DNA from 4 places in the Arthrobacter sp. fls2-241-R2A-172 genome. Region 1 is predicted to be linked to each of the others. Evidence: riboswitches for the same ligand, from Rfam matches in the RefSeq annotation. Region 1 holds a riboswitch; each other region holds the start of a gene.
The links. Region 1 has a riboswitch for S-adenosylmethionine ahead of metX (homoserine O-acetyltransferase MetX). Riboswitches for the same ligand answer to the same signal wherever they lie in the genome.
Positions count from the first base shown of each region.

Region 2: it holds a riboswitch for S-adenosylmethionine, as region 1 does, so the genes downstream of both, QRM57_RS06440 (hypothetical protein) here and metX (homoserine O-acetyltransferase MetX) in region 1, are expected to answer to the same signal.
Region 3: it holds a riboswitch for S-adenosylmethionine, as region 1 does, so the genes downstream of both, QRM57_RS17445 (DUF1737 domain-containing protein) here and metX (homoserine O-acetyltransferase MetX) in region 1, are expected to answer to the same signal.
Region 4: it holds a riboswitch for S-adenosylmethionine, as region 1 does, so the genes downstream of both, QRM57_RS13540 (aminotransferase class V-fold PLP-dependent enzyme) here and metX (homoserine O-acetyltransferase MetX) in region 1, are expected to answer to the same signal.

Region 1 is NZ_JARVTB010000003.1:595,332-600,245, forward strand. It holds gene QRM57_RS08160 (bifunctional o-acetylhomoserine/o-acetylserine sulfhydrylase) at 1-1,233, shown strand, start outside; SAM riboswitch class IV at 1,407-1,523, shown strand; gene metX (homoserine O-acetyltransferase MetX) at 1,538-2,665, shown strand; gene QRM57_RS08170 (winged helix DNA-binding domain-containing protein) at 2,696-3,802, opposite strand; gene QRM57_RS08175 (SGNH/GDSL hydrolase family protein) at 3,880-4,722, opposite strand; gene QRM57_RS08180 (alpha/beta hydrolase) at 4,793-4,914, shown strand, end outside.
Region 2 is NZ_JARVTB010000003.1:189,639-194,552, reverse strand. It holds gene QRM57_RS06445 (sodium:solute symporter family protein) at 87-1,628, shown strand; SAM riboswitch class IV at 1,818-1,937, shown strand; gene QRM57_RS06440 (hypothetical protein) at 1,954-2,310, shown strand; gene QRM57_RS06435 (hypothetical protein) at 2,307-2,498, opposite strand; gene QRM57_RS06430 (VIT1/CCC1 transporter family protein) at 2,724-3,896, shown strand; gene QRM57_RS06425 (matrixin family metalloprotease) at 3,981-4,874, shown strand.
Region 3 is NZ_JARVTB010000013.1:31,578-36,491, reverse strand. It holds gene QRM57_RS17455 (aromatic amino acid ammonia-lyase) at 1-456, opposite strand, end outside; gene QRM57_RS17450 (NtaA/DmoA family FMN-dependent monooxygenase) at 456-1,784, opposite strand; SAM riboswitch class IV at 1,950-2,063, shown strand; gene QRM57_RS17445 (DUF1737 domain-containing protein) at 2,077-2,340, shown strand; gene QRM57_RS17440 (rhodanese-like domain-containing protein) at 2,337-2,747, shown strand; gene QRM57_RS17435 (O-succinylhomoserine sulfhydrylase) at 2,748-3,956, shown strand; gene QRM57_RS17430 (hypothetical protein) at 3,967-4,620, shown strand; gene QRM57_RS17425 (UDP-N-acetylglucosamine 1-carboxyvinyltransferase) at 4,617-4,914, opposite strand, start outside.
Region 4 is NZ_JARVTB010000008.1:142,846-147,759, reverse strand. It holds gene rsgA (ribosome small subunit-dependent GTPase A) at 1-986, shown strand, start outside; gene hisN (histidinol-phosphatase) at 1,041-1,853, shown strand; SAM riboswitch class IV at 2,037-2,150, shown strand; gene QRM57_RS13540 (aminotransferase class V-fold PLP-dependent enzyme) at 2,184-3,590, shown strand; gene QRM57_RS13535 (class I SAM-dependent methyltransferase) at 3,711-4,499, shown strand; gene QRM57_RS13530 (metal-dependent transcriptional regulator) at 4,509-4,914, shown strand, end outside.

The DNA of each region.
Region 1 (4,914 bases):
ATCTACCAGACCACGTCCTTCGTGTTCCCCAGCGCCGAAAGCGCAGCCAACCGCTTCGCACTGGCTGAGCTCGCGCCGATCTACACCCGCATCGGAAACCCAACCCAGGATGCCGTTGAACAGCGGATCGCCAGCCTTGAAGGGGGCCTCGGCGCGCTCCTGCTCAGCTCCGGACAAGCGGCGGAGACCTTCGCCATCCTGAACATCGCCGAGGCAGGTGACCACGTTGTGGCCAGCCCCAGCCTCTACGGCGGGACCTACAACCTGCTCGCGCATACCCTGAAGAAGTTCGGTATTTCGGTTACCTTCGTCGCAGACCCGGACAACCTGGACCAGTGGCGTGACGCCGTGCAGCCGAACACCAAACTCTTCTTCGGCGAAGTGGTGTCCAATCCGCGCCAGGACGTCCTGGACATCGAAGGTATCGCAGGGGTCGCGCACCAGGCCGGGGTGCCGCTCATTGTCGACAACACCCTGTCCACTCCCTACCTGATCCGTCCCATCGAATGGGGCGCCGACATCGTGGTGCACTCCGCCACCAAGTACCTCGGCGGACACGGCTCGGCAATTGCCGGCGTGATCGTGGATTCGGGGAACTTCGACTTCGGCAAGGACCCCGAGCGGTTCCCGGGCTTCAACACCCCCGATCCCAGCTACAACGGCCTGGTCTATGCCCGCGACCTCGGCAAGGACGGGGCGCTCGGCGCAAACCTCTCCTACATCCTCAAGGCCCGCGTCCAGTTGCTCCGGGACCTGGGCTCCGCCGTCGCGCCTTTCAATGCCTTCCTGATCGCCCAGGGGCTGGAAACCTTGAGCCTTCGCGTGGAACGCCACGTCGCCAACGCCACCAAAGTGGCGGAATGGCTTGAAGCGCACGACGACGTCGAATCGGTCGCCTACGCGGGTCTGCCGTCCAGCCCGTGGTACCAGCGCGGCAAGAAGTATGGCCCCAACGGCACCGGCGCCATCGTCGCCTTCAACATCAAGGGCGGCGTCGAAGCCGGCAAGCGCTTCGTGGACGGGCTGGAGCTTCACTCACACGTGGCAAACATCGGCGATGTGCGTTCGCTGGTCATCCACCCGGCCTCCACCACGCACAGCCAGTTGACCGCAGAGCAGCAGGAGATCGCCGGCGTGAAACCAGGCCTGGTGCGCCTGTCTGTTGGCATCGAGCACGTGGACGACATCATCGCCGACCTCGAAGCAGGCTTCAGGGCGGCCAAGGGAGCTTAGTGGCCCGCCTGATCCAGTAACGAACACCTTCTGTGCAGCGCCGCCCCGCGCCGTCGAATATTCGAAGGGCGGCGCTCCACAGCGCCCATTTGCGAACGATGTGACCCGAAACCGTCACAGTGTTGTCACATTCTTCGCCAGAGTGGCCCGGTTTTTCCTACACTCTTTCTATAGGTCACGAGTGCCAGCATGTAGCCCCGGCTTGCTGGCCGGCAACCCTCCTCCGCGGTGGGGTGCCCCGGGTGAAGACCTGGCCCGTTCGCGCGCAAGGCGACGGGCAAGCGCGAGGATAGGTGTCAAAGGAATGACCATCACTGCAACAGCCATACCCACAGCCGAAGAAGCGGACGGCACGGTTAAGTACGCCAGCATCGGTTCGCTCGAACTCGAGGCCGGTGGTTTCCTTCCGGACGTTGTCCTGGCCTATGAAACGTGGGGCCGGCTCAATGCGGATGCCTCCAATGCCGTGCTCATCGAGCATGCGCTCACGGGCAGCACGCATGTGGCTCGCGGAGCAACCGACGAGGAAGGATGGTGGGAACAACTCGTCGGACCTGGCGCCACCATCGATACCACCAAGTACTTCGTGGTCTCCATCAACATCGTGGGCGGCTGTTATGGAAGCACGGGCCCGTCCTCCGAAGCGCCGGACGGCCAGCCCTGGGGATCCCGGTTCCCCCTGATCACGCTGCGCGACAGCACGGAGGCTGAAGCGCGACTCGCAGACACCTTGGGAATCAAGGCCTGGCATTCCGTACTGGGCGGATCCATGGGAGGTGCCAGGGCCCTGGAATGGGCCGTGACATTTCCCGAACGGGTTGAACGGTGCGCTGTGATCTCGGTCGGCGCCTACAGCACGGCCGAGCAGATTGCGTTCGCGCAGGCCCAGACCCTTGCCATCCGGCAGGACCCGAACTTCAACAACGGCGACTACTACGGCGGCCCAGCCCCCGAAGAGGGCCTGGCGTTGGCACGCCGGATTGCGCACATCACCTACCGCTCGGCCCTGGAACTGGATTACCGGTTTGGACGTCAGCCGCAGCCCCAGGAAACGCCGCTTGTTGCCGCCGTCCTCGCGGAGCGGGGCCGATACCAGGTGGAGAGCTACCTGGACCACCAAGGGAACAAGCTTGTCCGCCGCTTTGACGCGAACAGCTACGTTGCCATCACCGAAGCCCTGATGTCCCACGACGTGACCAGGGGGCGTGGCTCACTCCAAGACGCACTGTCCGGGACCACTGCGCAGTTCTTCGTTGCGGCGGTGGACAGTGACAGGCTTTACTTCCCCGCACAATCGCGGGAATTGGCGGCCGCGCTTCCCGGGAACGTACCGGTCCACGTCATCGAAGCCCCGATTGGCCACGACGGCTTCCTGACCGAAATCGGTCAACTGTCCGCGCAACTCCACCAGGCCTTCTTTTCCCAGTCCTAAAGCAGTGGCTCCCAGCTTAGCCTTGACGTCTCATGCCCTTTTGGTCGGGAGGCCAAGGAAGCGTCCGTATCGCTCCACTTCGGCGTCCAGTGCGATGTCTTCATCAGGCGTGGTGGGCCGGTCCATCCTGATGTCGAGTTCGCAGACGCCGTTGGTGAACGCGTGCCGCCACCACCCTGCCAGGCGCCCGTCCACCAGGACAACGTGCAGCGGGCTGTTGTCCTCGGGGAAGTACGGTGCCTTTCCGCCGAGAAAGTGCCGGGACTGGGAGTACCCCATCACGTACTCGTCATAGCACTGGATGAGGTCAACGCGGGGGAGTGCCGTCTCTTGGGGCGGCCCGGAAAACCCTCCGACGTCTTCGGAGGCGAGGTGAAATTCCAACCCATCGAAAGAGGCCGCCCCGAGCGTTCCGGGGGAGAGCTCACGGGCAACGGTCAGCCCCAGGTTCACGTCCTTCATGGTGAGGCCCGACCAGGCCGCGCAGTCCTTGACTGTGGCAGGTCCACGGCTGGCGAAGTACCGCAGGGCCAGCCGGCCGAGGGCCTGTTCACGGTCCGTGCCCGTCAGCGGCCCATCCGCGGTGCCCGTGACCCGTTCGTCGAACAGGGCGTATGTCTGTTTCAGCGCACCACCCGCGGACCGGACGGGGGTGCCGCTGACCAGTATCCGGCTGATTTCCGCGTGCATGAGTTGGTAAATGAACGCCAAACCCTTGCTGGGCAAACCGGCCGCGCCGAGGATCGCGGCGAGCTCTTCCCGGGTCTTGTGCGCCCCGCCCTCCACGGCACGCGCCAGGACGTGTCCGCTTCGGGCTGCGGCTTCCTGGTCCAGGCCGGTTTGCCGGTACATGCCTTTGTTTCCCTGATGGAGCCTGTCGGCGGACAACCCCATCAGCCAGCCGAGATCGTCCCGGTGAACAAAATGCCAGGTGGGACGGAGGATGTGGGTGCGCAGGACGGTGCCGTCCGCCACCGCCTGCTCGACATCGGCTGCGTTAACCCCGGCGTGGGGTTGGCACCTTTGGGCGAGTGTCCACCGCGCGTAAGCAAATTCCTGTGACTGGACTGCCAGCAGGTTGCGGAGGGCTTCGGCCAGCGAACCGGCGTGGGGAGCACGCAGCTGCTGGCGCCTCATTCGCAACTGCCGGACCTTTCCCGTCAGGGGAGAACCGTCATCCGACATTGGGGTCCTCCCCGGACGCGAGCCGCACGTTAGTTGCGCGGCAGCAAGGTGCCGTCGGCGCCGAAGACGGGACCCGGCGTCGGGCGCTTTGGCGTTATGCCGTCGCCGGAAGACTGGTGCCGAAGCCTGCGCAGGACCCACGGGACAAAGTACTCACGCGCCCAGACGAGGTCCGAAGAGCGGGCTTCGCGCCAGGTCCGCGGCGGGAGGGCTTTGGGCATCAATGGCTCAAGGGTGTGCTCGACGTTGAGGGCGTCCAGGACCATCATGGCGATGGTGTGGTGGCCCAAGGGGGAGAAGTGCAGCCGGTCCACATCCCACATCTGGGAATCCGACAGCTGACGAAGGGACCACATGTCCGCGATGATGGCGTCGTGCCGTGCGGCCACTGTCCGGAGGTTCTCGTTGTAGATGGCCACCTTTCCGCGGATGCGCCCCAAGACAGACGAGGCAGTGTCGGGGCCGTTGAAGAGGACCACCGTGGCACCGCCTGAACCGAGCTGAGCCACGGCGGCGTCAAGCTTTTCGGCCAGCAGGTCGGGGTCGCCGCCCGGCCGGATGAGGTCGTTGCCGCCAGCGGAGATCGAGACGAGATCGGGCTGGAGCTCAAGGCAAGGGCCCACTTGTTCGTCGACGATCTGCTGCAGCAGACGGCCCCTGATGGCGAGGTTGGCGTAGGCGAAGTCGTCGTGCCCACGGCCCAGCTCTTCGGCCACACGGTCGGCCCAGCCGCGGTAGCCTCCGGGGTTGCGGGGCTCGGGATCGCCGATGCCCTCGGTGAAGGAATCACCCAGGGCCACATACCGGCTCCAGGGGTGTTTTTGTACCGGGACTCCCGGCTTCAGCAAAGGATTATTGTCACTCACGCTCATATCCTGCCTCGTGTCTGCGACCCTACGCGACCGTAAGTTGTTACCTGTGGGCAACTGCAAGAATAGACCCATGACAGAAGCTCCCGCATTCCCCGCACCCGTTGTCCTGTGGTCCCACGACGAAGCCGAACGTGCCGGAAAGCCTTTGCTGGTCCTGCTGCATGGCTACGGCTCCAACGAGGAAGACCTCTT
Region 2 (4,914 bases), 410 kb from region 1:
CCAATCGTCAGCACGGAGACTTCGACCCTTCGCAGGAGTATCGTCGAAATCCCCAAACCTCCGTGCATCAGCTCCAAGGACCGTTCATGGAATCTTCGGCTATAAACATCGCAATCGTGGTGGTGTACCTGCTCGCCATGCTGGCGTTCGGCTGGTGGGGCAAGTCCCGCACCAAGAACAACAGCGACTTCCTGGTGGCAGGCCGCCGCCTTGGCCCCTTCCTTTACACAGGCACCATGGCCGCGGTGGTCCTCGGTGGCGCATCCACCGTCGGCGGCGTCGGCCTGGGCTACAAGTTCGGCATTTCCGGAATGTGGCTCGTGGTGGCCATCGGCGCCGGTGTGCTGCTGCTGAGCCTGCTCTTCGCCGGCACCATCCAGCGCCTGAAGATCTACACCGTCTCCCAGATGCTCAGCCTCCGCTACGGCAGCAAGGCCACGCAGACATCCGGAATCGTGATGCTCGCGTACACCCTGATGCTGTGCGCCACGTCCACTGGCGCCTACGCCACCATCTTCGTGGTGCTCTTCGATTGGGAACGCTGGCTGGCAATCGCCGTTGGCGGGGCAATCGTGCTGGTCTACTCAACCATTGGCGGCATGTGGTCCATCACCCTGGCTGACCAGGTGCAGTTCATTATCAAGACCGTGGGCATCTTCTTCCTGATGCTGCCGTTCGTCATGAACGCTGCCGGCGGCATGGACGGCATCCGTGGGCGCCTCAAGGACAGCTTCTTCCAGATCGACGGCATCGGTACCCAGACGATCATCACGTACTTCGTTGTTTACACGCTGGGCCTCCTGATCGGCCAGGACATCTGGCAGCGCGTCTTCACCGCCAAGACCCCCACCGTTGCCCGCTGGGGCGGCGCCACGGCCGGTGTCTACTGCATCCTTTACGGCATCGCCGGCGCCTTCATTGGTCTCGCAGCCCGCGTGGCACTGCCGGATATCGACGTCGCGAACCTCGGCAAGGACGTTGTTTACGCCGAGGTGGCAACCCACATCCTCCCCGTCGGCATCGGTGGCCTGGTGATGGCCGCGGCTGTCGCCGCCATGATGTCCACCGCCTCCGGTGCACTGATCGCTGCCGCTACGGTTGCCCGCGCCGACGTCGTCCCGTTCGTGGCCAGTTGGTTCGGCAAGACCATCAACACTGACGACACCGAAAACCCCGAGCACGACGTCAAGGCCAACCGTTACTGGGTCCTTGGCCTGGGCATCGTTGCGGTCCTGATCTCCATGGCCGCGCAAGACGTGGTGGTAGCCCTCACCATCGCCTACGACATCCTGGTGGGCGGCCTCCTGGTCGCGATCCTCGGCGGCCTGGTGTGGAAGCGCGGCACAGGCATCGCGGCTGCATGGTCCATGGCGGTTGGGTCCGTGCTGACACTGGCCTTGCTGATCATGTTCGCAACCGGAGTCATTCCCAGCGAAGACGGCGTCTACGCGAACGAACCCATCTACTACGGCCTCGCGGCCTCGTTCGTCGCTTACGTGGTCATCTCGCTCCTCACCCCGCGCACCGATCCCGCAGTCCGGGCCGCCTGGGACAAGCGAGTGGCTGGCGCGATCTCCGACGAACTGCCGATCGAAGCACACCCGGTCAGCTCCAGCAGGGCTAACTAACCCAAACACGCAGGACAAGCGAAACAAAGCAACGCCCGACGGCGGCGCTCCCCTTATCGGGGAGCGTCGCCGTTTTGCTGTACCCCCGGAAAGTACTCGTTGTGGGGCCTGCTCTGCGCGCCAAAACCCCACCCACATACGCTCACCAGGCCCCACAACGAGCGCGCGCGTGCGGTAGTGTGGTGCCAGCTTCAAGAGATGTGGTGCCAAGCTCCGACTGGCCACACACCAACCCCATGTTCACGGGTGGTTCGGATGAGGAAGCGGCCCGCCCCGGACCCAAGACAACCGAGCGGGCAAGAGCACTCCCCCTAGGAGAAGTACCTTGCCGTACCACGCCGACAGCAGCCAAGCCCCCACGTCGCCGGCACCCGGCGCCCAAACACCCGGCGCCCAAACACCTGGCGCCCAAACACCCGGCACCCCCGCCGAACCCGCAGCCAGCAAGGTTACGGTGATCCCCGCCGTCGACCTCTTCCTGGGGACCGTCACCATAGCGACCGGAGCGAAGAGCGTGACGCTGCGGCACCCCGATCCGCGGTTGATCGCCCGGGCGCTTGCGCAGGCCGTGCGCCCCACCCAATGGTGCGCTGCGTCAGCGACGCTGACGGTGACCGTTGCCGCCGTCGGAAAGTCCATGGGGCTGCCGAGGCACTTTTATTTTCCGGAGCCAGCTGCCTAATCCTCTTCGTCTTCCTCCCGGAAGTCGTCCGTTTCATCGATCGGGACCACCCGTTCGTCATCCTCCGGTGCGTCCACTTCCTCCACCCAGGGCTCGTCCACTTCCTGGTCCTCTGCGTAGTCGTAGGCCGGGTCGGACTCCACAGTTGCCCGCTCCGGGTAATTGGCGTGTGATTCGGTGGTGTTCATGATGCAACCTCCGTCCCATGGGCCGCGAACGGCCCGATGACCTTGCGCGGGAGACCCCGCCCTGTCATTCCATCTGAGCACCGGCCCACGGACCGGTCAAGGGGCCGAAATTACGGCGCACCGAACATTCCGGGTAAGGAATACCAGCCAAAAATCCCCGAAAATAACCGGTAGTGTTGGGCATGCAATGGGGCCGTAACTACCCCACCCAGCACAGGAGAAAAAGTGCAACAGCACCAGGAATCCCACGGTCCGTCGAGCCCCGTTCCGGACCCCATCAACGAAACCGAAGCCCCGCAAGAGGCCGAAGCACCACTAACCGCGCCGACGTCCTCGGACATCAGGCGCTGGCGTCAGTACCTGGCGGACGAGCGGGCCGAAGCCGCCGTATACCGGGAACTCGCCCAACGCCGGGACGGCGAAGAACGCCAGATCCTGCTGGCCTTGGCCGAGGCCGAAGGCAGGCACGAAGCCCACTGGCTCAAGCTCCTCGGGGAGCACGCAGGAATGCCCAAGGCGGCGTCCGGTCGCAGCCAGTTCCTGGGCTTCCTTGCCCGCAACTTCGGATCGGTGTTTGTGCTCGCTTTGGCGCAGCGGGCCGAAGGCCGCTCCCCCTACGGCACCGAGCCGGCCGCAACGCCAGCCATGGTGGCGGATGAGCAAATCCATGAAGAAGTGGTCCGCGGACTCGCAACCCGTGGCCGGAACAGGTTGTCCGGCACCTTCCGCGCCGCAGTCTTTGGCGCGAACGACGGCCTGGTCAGCAACCTTTCCCTGGTCATGGGCATGGCCGCCACCGGGGTGCCCAGCCCGGTGGTGTTGATGAGCGGCGTGGCGGGTTTGCTGGCAGGAGCCCTTTCCATGGGCGCGGGAGAATACGTCTCCGTGCGCTCGCAACGGGAACTGCTCAACGCCACCCTCCCCACGCAGGCCACGCTCACCGCTGCGCCGTCCCTGGACATTGAGCACAACGAACTGGTCCTGGTCTACCTGGCCCGCGGCATGACCCAGGAAGCGGCCGAGCACCGGGCCGCCGAACGCATGGGATTGTTCAGCTGCGATTGCGATCCCAGCCTCTCCCTGCAACCCGAAAAGCCCGCCGAGGACGAGCACGAATCCGTGGGCTCAGCCTGGGGCGCAGCGTTGTCCAGCTTCTGCTTCTTCGCCTCGGGCGCCATCATCCCCATCCTGCCGTTCCTGTTCGGCATGACCGGTGTCGCAGCCCTCATGGTGGCTGGCGTCCTGGTGGGCATCGCGCTGTTGGCGACCGGCGCCGTCGTCGGCCTCCTTTCCGGTACGTCGCCGCTCAGCCGCGGCCTGCGGCAGCTTGCGATCGGCCTCGGAGCGGCAGCCGCCACCTACGGACTGGGATTGCTCTTCGGCGCAGCGATCGTCTGAGTTGGACGGCTCCGGCCGCAGCCCGTACTGTTGGTTCGTCCTCCGCGCTGCCCCGCGTGACCAGGGCGTGAGGAATGGAGAGCCGTGGACCCGGAGCGGGAAGAAGTGCGTGTGCCCAGGCACCGGCGCACGGGAACTGCTTTGCGTGTTCTCCGCGGTGTCCTCCTGGCCGTCGTCGCGGCCGTCATTGCCGTCGTGGTCAGCGGTTACCTGCACGGCGACCCCCGCATCACAGCGCTCTTTCCCGGGGCGGGCGTGCCAGGCACGCCGCAGCCAGGAAGCCAGGGGCAAGGGAAGGCCGCCCGACCGGTCGACGCGCCGCCGCCGGGACTTGAGGAAGCAGACGCCCCGCTGGCCTCACCGCCGGCGCCCGGAACCACCAACGATTCGTACAAGTTCCTGGCAACCAACGACGACGGCACTCCCGTTGGGTACTCGCCCTGCCGACCGCTGCATTACGTCGTCAACAACGCCACCGCACCGGAAGGATCCGACGCGCTGCTGGCCACCGCGATTGCGAACATCTCCGCAGCGTCGGGCATCCAGTTCGTCAACGACGGCACCACCGACGAGCTGCCGGTTGAGCGCCGCGAACCCTACCAACCTGCCAAATACGGAGACCGGTGGGCTCCGCTCCTGATTTCCTGGACGACGCCGGAGGTCGCACCTGCGCTGGCGGGCAAAGTGATCGGCACCGGCGGCAGCACCATGTACTCCCTCAACAACGGCCCCAAAAGCTACATCACCGGCAGCTTGGAGCTGGACACCCCACAGGTGACAGAGCTGATGTCCAGCGGAGGCGCGGACTACGTCCTGGCGGTCATGCAACACGAGCTGGGACATGTCATGGGCTTGGACCATGTGGACGATCCCATCCAGCTCATGTACCCGGAAATCGGAGCACCGGACGGGCTTGCCGCCGGCGACCTGACCGGCTTGCACCTGCTGGCATCGGCACCGTGCCGCAAGGACATCTGACAAGCTTCGCTTTCCAGCAGTCGCGCCATGGACTCGCGGC
Region 3 (4,914 bases), on a different contig from region 1:
GAGGTCCGATGAGCCCACTGAGCCTTCGGAAGGGATGGCGGGGTGGACGCCGCGGTTCAGGAGTTCGGCATAGAAACGGGCCGTGTCGGGACGCACTCCTGAGCCACCACGGCTGAATCCCACAAGGCGGGCAAGAATGACGGCCCGGGCGGCGGCGCGGTCCAGATATGGGCCCACGCCACTGTTGTGATACCGGACAACCTGAACCTGATAGTTGAGGATCGACTTGTCCTCCACAACGGTGTCACGACCGGATCCCAGCAGGGTATTGAGCCCGTAGACCCGCTGGCCGGACGCCGCAACCTGCTCCAGGATCTCCCGGGATCGGCCGATTAAAGTCAACGCATCATGGTTGAGTTTCACGTGAAACGAGTCGTTGCTGGCAACCAGGGCCAAGCGTTCAGCGCGTATCGGGGCCGTCCCTACCACCAGGGTCCCCGCATCATCAGACGTCATCAGAAGTCCAGGAGGTTCTGCCGGAATCCGCCGTTGCCGTAACTCTTCCTCAACAACCCCCGCCGACGCAGCTCAGGGGTTAGTTTGTCCAGCACTCCATGCACCGTCACGGGATCCACGAAGCCGGAGAAAAGGAACCCGTCGCCGCCCACCGCGGAGCCGGTCTCCTCGAGATAGTCGGCGATTTCGCCCACCGTACCGATGATCGAGTCCCCTGCCCCGCCGCTACGGGCCTGCAGGATCTGGCGAAGCGTGGAACCTGGCGGCGCTGCTTTGGCGAAGTGCTCCAAGGTGCCCTGGTTGCTGTTGGTAGTCAGCTCGGGCAACGGGGCATCGAGGTCGAACTGCTTGAAGTCGATGACAGAAAGGTAGGAGATGGAGTTGAGCTGGCTGTCGATGTCCCGTTGGGTGAGCTCACGCCGCTGGGCACGCAGCTCCTCAGCTTCCGCAGCCGAACCGACCACCGTGGGCTTGAGGACAAACAGGACCTTCACGTCATCGGGGTTCCTGCCGGCCTTCGCAGCCTCGGCACGGATGGAGTCCCGGTATGCCTTCATCCCGTCTGCGCCTCGTGCCAAGGCGATCGCTACATCGGCATGCCCGCCAGCGAAGGCCTTGCCGCGGGGTGAAGCCCCGGCCTGAACCAACACGGGCTCCTCCGGCAGGGGCGCCGTGTTCAGCGGGCCCCGGACCTTGAAGAAGTCGCCTTCATGGTTGATCGGGTGAACCTTGGTGTGGTCTGCGAATACCCCGGCGGAAACGTCCTCAAGCACGGCGCCTGGTTCCCAACTCCGCCAAAGCCGCCTCACGACGTCGACGAATTCCTCCGCTTTCTCATACCGCAGGTCGTGTTCAATCTGCTGGTCCAGCCCGTAGTTCTGCGCGGCGAGGTCGCTGCCGGAAGTCACCACGTTCCAGCCAAGCTGCCCCTCTGAGAAGTGCTGCAAGGTGGCCAGCAGCCGGGCGGCAGTGAAGGGCGGGTAGAAGGAAGCGCTGACCGTGGGCACGATCCCGAGGTGCTCTGTGGCGGAGAGCAGGTAGGGAACCAATGCGAGGGGGTCGTGCTTGGGCGCGAAGGAAGCGTGCGCCAAGGACACCTCGGCCGTACCGCCGTAGGTATCAGGAACGGTAAGTGAGTCCTCGATGATGAACAGGTCGAGCCCGGATCGCTCGAAGGCCCGCACGGCCTCCTGGTACAGGGCAGGCTTCTTCCAGTCATAGCCCAGCCCGTAGCCGGGCGTCCCCCAACCCTGAACTCCGAATCCGTGGCCCACGAACCATCCAAAATGCAGCATGGCCTTGAGTGTAGGACTGCTCTGTTCGTTCACCGCGACCTGGTTTCTTGCGAAGTTACAGGGGGACGTACTGGGTCAATTATGCTCCCGGGACGTCATAAATGGGTCCTGCCACAGCACCCTCCGGTTACGCAACATGACGGCGGGCAAACCCCCGCCACATGCAGCCCAGGCGCCCTGAATGCTACGTTTTTCTTGAGTAATGAGTACCAGCGCGAAGCCCTGACTTGCTGGTCGGCAACCCTCTCTCCGGCGGGGTGCCTCAGGTGACTACTCGGCGTATCGGACAAATTCGAACTGCAAGCGTGACTGAGGAGCACCAGCAATGCCTGAACCCACTGAAGAAAAACTTTCCTACCGCCTGATCACAGGCCCGGACACCCGCGATTTCTGCGAGCGGATCAGCTCCGCACTCGCCGAGGGCTATGTGCTCCATGGCAGCCCGGCAGCCACCTTTAACGGCACGGACGTCATCGTCGCCCAGGCAATCGTGCTTCCCGCAGCGATCGCCCACGCAGACGCCGCCGTGGCCGACGCCGTCGACCAGCTTGAAAATGACGACGACGAAGCGTTCGAGGGCCACGCATGAGCTACGCAGGCGACCTGACCCCGCAGGACGCGTGGGCCAAACTTGAGGCAGGTGCCATCCTGGTGGATGTCCGTGCCGAGGGCGAATGGGCCCACATCGGTATCCCGGACACCAAAGCCACGGACAACGATCCCCTGTTCATCCAGTGGAACCTCGCCGGCGGCATCCCCAACTCCCGCTTCATTGAGGACCTGCGGCAGCAAGCGCCCGAAGACGACGGCGTGGAGCTCGTCTTCCTGTGCCGCTCCGGCCAGCGTTCAATCGCAGCAGCCATCGCCGCAACCCAGGCAGGCTTCACCGCGTACAACGTCCTTGAGGGCTTTGAAGGCGAACCTGACCGCTATGGCGAGCGCACTGTAAATGGCTGGAAAAACCGTGGCCTACCAACGAACCTGGGGACCGACTAAGTGACTTTCAATCCCGACGCCGCTGGCTGGAATCCTGATACCCAGGCCGTCCGTGGCGGTCTTGACCGCACCAACTTCCAGGAAACGTCCGAGGCCGTCTTCCTGAACTCCGGCTTCGTCTACGAATCGGCTGCCGCTGCCGAACGTGCCTTCACCGGCGAGGACGAACGATTCGTCTACTCCCGTTACGGCAACCCCTCCGTGGCCACCTTCCAGGAACGGCTCCGCCTGCTGGAAGGCACCGAGGCTTGCTTTGCGACGGCGTCCGGCATGTCTGCGGTATTCACCGCCTTGGGTGCCCTGCTGGCTGCCGGGGACCGCGTAGTCGCCGCCCGCTCCCTGTTCGGGTCCTGCTTCGTGATCCTCAACGAAATCCTTCCGCGCTGGGGCGTGGAGACAGTATTCGTTGACGGACCCGACCTGGACCAGTGGCGTGAAGCCTTGTCCAAGCCCACCACGGCCGTGTTTTTCGAATCTCCGTCCAACCCCATGCAGGAGATCGTCGACATCGCCGCGGTCAGCGAGCTGGCGCATGCCGCCGGCGCGACCGTCGTCGTCGACAATGTCTTTGCCACTCCACTGCTGCAGCGCTGTGGTGAGCTGGGCGCCGACGTGATCGTGTATTCCGGCACCAAGCACATCGACGGCCAGGGCCGCGTTCTTGGCGGCGCCATCCTGGGCACCAAGGAGTTCATCGACGGCCCGGTCAAGCAGCTCATGCGGCACACCGGACCTTCGCTGTCCGCGTTCAACGCCTGGGTGCTGACCAAGGGTTTGGAGACCATGGGGCTGCGCGTGAATCACAGCTCTGCGTCCGCTTTGAAGATCGCGGAATGGCTCGAGCAGCAGCCCGCCATCAGCTGGGTCAAGTACCCGCTGTTGAAGTCCCACCCGCAATACGAGCTCGCAGCTAAGCAGATGAAGGCCGGCGGAACAGTGCTGACTTTCGAGTTGTCCCCGTCGTCAGGACGTTCCGCGAAGGAGGCCGCCTTCGCTTTGCTGGACGGCCTCGGAGTCATCGACATCTCCAACAACCTGGGCGACTCCAAGTCCCTCATCACCCACCCGGCCACGACGACCCACCGGGCCATGGGTCCGGAGGGCCGCGCAGCAATTGGGCTGAGCGATGGCGTGGTTCGCTTGTCCGTGGGCCTGGAAGACGTGGACGACCTCATCCTGGATCTGGAGAAGGCCCTCAAACAGGTCTAACCTTGCTGCCATGAGCGGGACGTATCCTTACCGCCGTGCCGGAGCAGTCATCGTTGCCGGCACGGTGGTGTGGTTCGTGGGAATCTCACCTGTCAGCCGTGTGTACATCACGCCGGACGCAGCAGAACGACTGCGGATGCTCCATGCGGGTCGACGTGGCTGGGTGGTGGGACAGCACTTGGCTGCCGCCGGAACCGTCGCCGTGCCGGTGGGATTCGCAGCGTTCGCAGGCGCCGTTCCGGACACCGGCAAAGAACGTGGAAAGCCCAAGAAGTGGGCCGTTGCCGCCGCAACCGCACTGCTCGCCGGTGCCCCGTTCTTTGTTTACAGCCTTTCGCGCCGCGCCTCGGACCTGGAGCGCTTCGCTGACCGACGCGGATCGAATGCGCCGTTCCTTGTGTATTCAGCACTGCATGTTGTGGCGCTCGGGGCGCTGGGCGGGAGCCTGCTTTCGTCGCCCGCCCAGCGTTGGATCGGCTATACCGCAGCGGCCAGCGCTCCGGTCTTCGGGGGAATCCTGATCGCCAAGAAGGACATCCCGCCGCTCGTTTTCTACCTCATCGAAGGAGCCACCGGGGCCTACCTTATGTCCTGGAAGGAACCGGAGGGTCCAGGTCAACGAACCATGGCCGGAAGAGCCGAAGCCGACGCTCCCGCAGGCTAGTCCTGGAAGTACTCGATTTTCGCGCCGATGGTGTTCAGTCGCTCTGCCAGGTCCTCGTATCCACGCTCGATCACGTAGATGTTGCGCAGCTCGGACGTTCCCCGGGCCGCCAGCATCGCCAGGAGCAGGCAGGCTGCCGGGCGCAGGGCCGGCGGGCAGCCGATTTCCGCGGCACGCCACTTGGTGGGTCCGTTGACGTAGATCCGGTGCGGATCCAGCAGCTGCACCTGGGCACCGAGCTTGTTGAGCTCGGTCAAGTAGATCGCGCGGTTCTCGTAGACCCAGTCGTGGATC
Region 4 (4,914 bases), on a different contig from region 1:
ACCGGGGACGGTACCGGGCAATTGTCGGGGAAGACACCGACAACGAGCGCCTGGTCATCGCAGCACGGGCCCGTGAACTGCGGCGTAACCCCGTGGTCCCGGGTGACTTCGTCGCCCTGGTCGGAGATGTCTCCGGAGACCCGGATACCCTCGCCCGCCTGGTCCGGGTGGAGGAGCGCAGGACGCTCCTGCGCCGCAGTGCTGACGACACCGATCCGATCGAACGTGTCGTCGTGGCCAATGCCGATCAACTCGTGGTGGTGGTGGCGGCCGCGAACCCCGAGCCCCGGACCGGATTCATCGACCGCGCCCTGGTGGCCGCGTATGACGCCGGCATCGAGCCGCTGCTGCTCATCACCAAGGCGGACGTCAAGGACCCGGCGGAACTGCTGGCGAACTACCTCAGCCTGGACTTCCCCGTAATCATCAGCCGGACCGCCGATTCAGGGGCCGGCGGCATTGACGCGCGTTCCGACGACGGCCTGTCCGCCCGCCTCGACCGGGATGCCGTCGCGCAGCTCCGCTCCCACCTCGGCGGAAAAGTAACTGTCATGCTCGGCCACTCCGGTGTGGGCAAGTCCACCATGGTCAACGCCCTGACGGGAGCCGAACGCGCCACTGGCGGCGTAAACGCGGTGACGGGCCGCGGCAGGCACACTTCCTCGTCGGCCCTGGCCCTTAAACTCGATGACGCCCCCACGGGAAGCTGGATCATCGATACTCCCGGCATCCGCTCCTTCGGTTTGGCCCATGTGGACCCGGACCGGATCCTGCGTTCCTTCCCCGACTTGGAGCCCGGCACGGATGGCTGCGAACGCGGCTGCAAACACGACGCAACCGCCATCAATTGCGGACTGGATGCGTGGGTCAACGAAGGCCATGCCGGACCGTCAGGCGTCGCCCGCCTTGCCTCACTGCGTCGCTTGCTTGGGGCTGATCCCCGGCTCGAAGCGAAAGAGGCCAAGGAATTGGGCACGGTCAACTGATCGTGGCGGCTTCACGTCCCCACTGCGGCCAGTGATTCAGGATAGTTTGGTGGCATGACCCATCCCGTTTCCACCTACAACGATGACTTGCGTCTCGCCCACGTCCTCGCAGACTCAGTAGATGCCCAGACCATGGATCGCTTCAAAGCGCTGGACCTGCAGATCGAAACCAAGCCGGACCTCACACCCGTCACAGATGCGGACAAGGCCGCGGAGGAAGCGATTCGCGGCCAGCTGTCCCGTTCCCGCCCCCGCGACGCCGTCCTGGGCGAGGAATTCGGCAGCAGCGGACACGGCTCGCGTCGTTGGATCATCGATCCCATCGATGGCACCAAGAATTTTGTTCGCGGTGTTCCGGTATGGGCAACGTTGATTGCGCTGGTCGATGAAGGCGAACCGGTTGTTGGCGTAGTGAGCGCCCCGGCTCTGGGCAAGCGGTGGTGGGCAGCCAAGGACATGGGCGCTTACATGGGCCGTTCGCTCGCCTCCGCCACACGCCTGAAGGTTTCCAACGTCTCCCGGTTGGCGGACGCGTCGATGTCGTACTCGAGCCTTTCCGGCTGGAAGGAACGCGGCAACCTCGACGAATTCATGGGACTCACAGAGGACATCTGGCGTACTCGCGCCTACGGGGATTTCTGGTCCTATTGCCTGGTCGCCGAAGGCGCCGTGGATATCGCCTGCGAACCTGAGCTGAATCTCTACGACATGGCTGCCTTGGTGCCCATCGTCACGGAAGCCGGCGGACGCTTCACGTCGCTGGAGGGCGAAGACGGACCGTTCGGCGGTAACGCGTTGGCCACCAACTCGATATTGCATTCGGAGGTCCTCAAGCGCCTCAACCCTGGGCTGGACGACCTCCTCTAGCTCCGGTTGCGGCACGGCCCGCATCGAACCATCACGAAATTTTCGACGGCGGACGACCCCTTTTGGGGCCGTCCGCCGTTTTATCTTCGCCCAATGACGACTTTTTCGTTCCACGTAACAATGCGCTTAACAATGTCCACCGGCTTTGGAGTGGCTGATGGGTATGCCCTAACCTTTTTTACAGGTCACGAGTGCCAGCGCTAAACCCCGGTTTGCTGGCCGGCAACCCTCCATTCGCGGTGGGGTGCCCCGGGTGACGACCCGGCCGGTCCGGAACGGATACGGCAAGCGCGGATCCCCCATGCGGGGGTCCCTCTTAAGTGAGGTCCCATGAGCACCGTTACGTTCAACGCCAACACCATTCCGTCGTTTGCTGAGGCAAGCGCAGTGCCGGTTGCTGCTGCACGTCCGCTGGCCGCTGTCACGGGCGCGGAGTTGCAGGCGCCCCTGATCCAAGGCGGCCATGTCCGTTATGCCAACCTCGACTACGGCGCATCGGCACCTGCCCTGACCATCGTCTCGGCGCACCTCAACGAGGTTTTGCCTTACTACGCCAGCGTTCACCGCGGTGCGGGTTTTGCTTCGCAGATCAGCACCTCTGTCTACGAAAATTCCCGGAACATCGTGCGTGAATTCGTGGGCGGCCGGGCTGATGACTCCGTGATTTTCACCCGCAACACCACTGACTCCCTGAACTTGCTGGCCGGATGCCTCCCCGTGGTTGATGGCCAGGTCGCTGGCGAGGTCCTGTACCTGGACATCGAACACCACGCCAACCTGCTGCCTTGGCAGGGTGTGCCCCACCGAAGCGTCGTTGCAGCACCAACCCTGGCCGCAACGTTGGATAAACTCCGCGATGAACTCGCCCAAGGCGGCGTGAGCCTGCTGGCGGTCACGGGCGCTTCGAACGTCACCGGTGAAATCCTCCCCATCGCCGAACTGGCTTCCCTTGCCCACGGGTTCGGCGCACGGATCGTGGTGGACGCCGCCCAACTTGCACCCCACCGCCGCATCAACATCGCAGAAGCGGACATCGACTACCTGGTCTTCTCCGGCCACAAGCTCTACGCTCCGTTCGGCGCTGGAGTGGTGGTGGGGCGCCCTGACTGGCTCGACGCCGGTGTCCCCCACCTGGCTGGCGGCGGAGCCGTCCGTGAAGCCCGGTTGGATTCGGTCAGCTGGGCTACCGGCCCGGCCCGCCATGAGGGCGGTTCTCCCAACGTTCTGGGAGCGGCAACCCTGGCCCGCGCCACCCAGGTGTTGGCCGGCCTGGATGAGCAGGAATGGCATGACCATGAAGCGGCCATACGTTCCTACCTTGTTGAAGGCCTGGAAGCGATTGAGGGCGTCTCTGTCCACAAGATCTTCAGCGATTCCGTAGACACCATTGGTGTGGTCAACTTCTCCGTGGAAGGCTTCGACGCCGGTTTGGTCGCCGCCTACCTCGCGGCGGAACACGGTGTCGGCCTTCGGGATGGCCGGTTCTGCGCCCACCCGCTGCTCAAGCGCCTGGGACTGCCGTCAGGTTCGCTGCGGGCAAGCTTCGGCGTCGGCTCCCGGTTGGAGGACGCCACCAGGTTGCTGGCAGGCATCGAGGAACTCAAGCGCAACGGACTTGGCTGGGACTACGTAGTGGACGAAGGCCGCTGGGTACCCGCGAACGACCACCGCAGCTACCCTGAATGGGCACCCAATACTCCGGGCACGGCAGGCGCAGCGCCCTGCACTGTGGACTAGGAATCCGCGCACCAAAGGGTTCCACGGCTGCGGTAAATTCGTAGGGTACCTTTTGGCAACCCTGTGAAGGAGCTCCGCGTGTCCACGCCGTCCCCCGGAGCCGCGAGTCATCCGGCGGTCATTCCCGGACCAGCAGGACCACGCGGTCCCAAGCTCCACGCCACCCGCAGGCACGAACTGGGCCAAAGCTTCCAGGACGGCGGGGAACATTATGACCGCGTGCGCCCCGGATACCCCATGGACTCCCTGGAATGGATCCTGCCCCAAGGGGCCCGGACAGCGGCCGACATCGGGGCGGGCACCGGCAAGTTCACGTCGCTTCTCCTCCAGCGGGACCTGGAGGTTGCCGCCGTCGATCCTTCACCGGACATGCTGGAACAACTGCGCAAAAGCTATCCGCAGGTCAACGCACTGGTGGGAACAGCCGAGGCAACAGGGCTGACGGACTCAGCATTCGACGTCGTCAGCGTTGCGCAGGCATGGCACTGGTGCGACCCCCTCCCCGCCAGCACGGAGATCGCCAGGATCCTCAGGCCCGGCGGAACGATGGGCCTAGTGTGGAACCAGCTGGACACGTCCATTCCCTGGGTCCACAGGCTGTCCCGGATCATGCACGCGGGAGATGTCCACAAGCCGGGATTCCGGCCAGTTATCGGTCCGGAGTTCCATGGCCTGGAACGCCACCTGACCACATGGGAGGATCCCCTGACTCCGGAGGACATCATGGAGTTGGCGAAGTCGCGCAGTTACTACCTCCGTGCCGGCGAGACCACCCGTGCGAAAGTCATGGATAACCTCAAGTGGTACCTCCACGAACATCTTGGACATGCTGCGGGCGAAACAGTGCCCGTGCCCTACGTGACGCAAACGTGGCGTGCACTCAAGGTCCAGGGTGCGCCGCCACGGTAGGCTTGGTGTGTGAAGACCAGTACGCCCTCCTCCTCGATCGAGGACTACGTCAAGGTCATCTACTCCTATACGGAGTGGCAGGACAAGCCGATCACGTCCTCCCAGCTCGCCCAAAGGCTGGGCGTGGCCAACTCCTCCGTCTCGGAAATGGTCCGCAAGCTCAAAGACCAGGGCTTGGTTGACCACCAGCCCTACAGCGCCATTCGACTGACCTCTGAAGGCATGCGGCTGGCCTTGTCCATGGTGCGTCGGCACCGGCTCATCGAAACCTACCTTGTGGAGGAACTGGGCTACAGCTGGGACGAGGTCCACGACGAAGCCGAGATGCTTGAGCATGCGGTGTCCGACACCTTCATCGAACGCATGTCAGCCAAGCTTGGACACCCCGTCCGGGATCCGCACGGCGATCCCATTC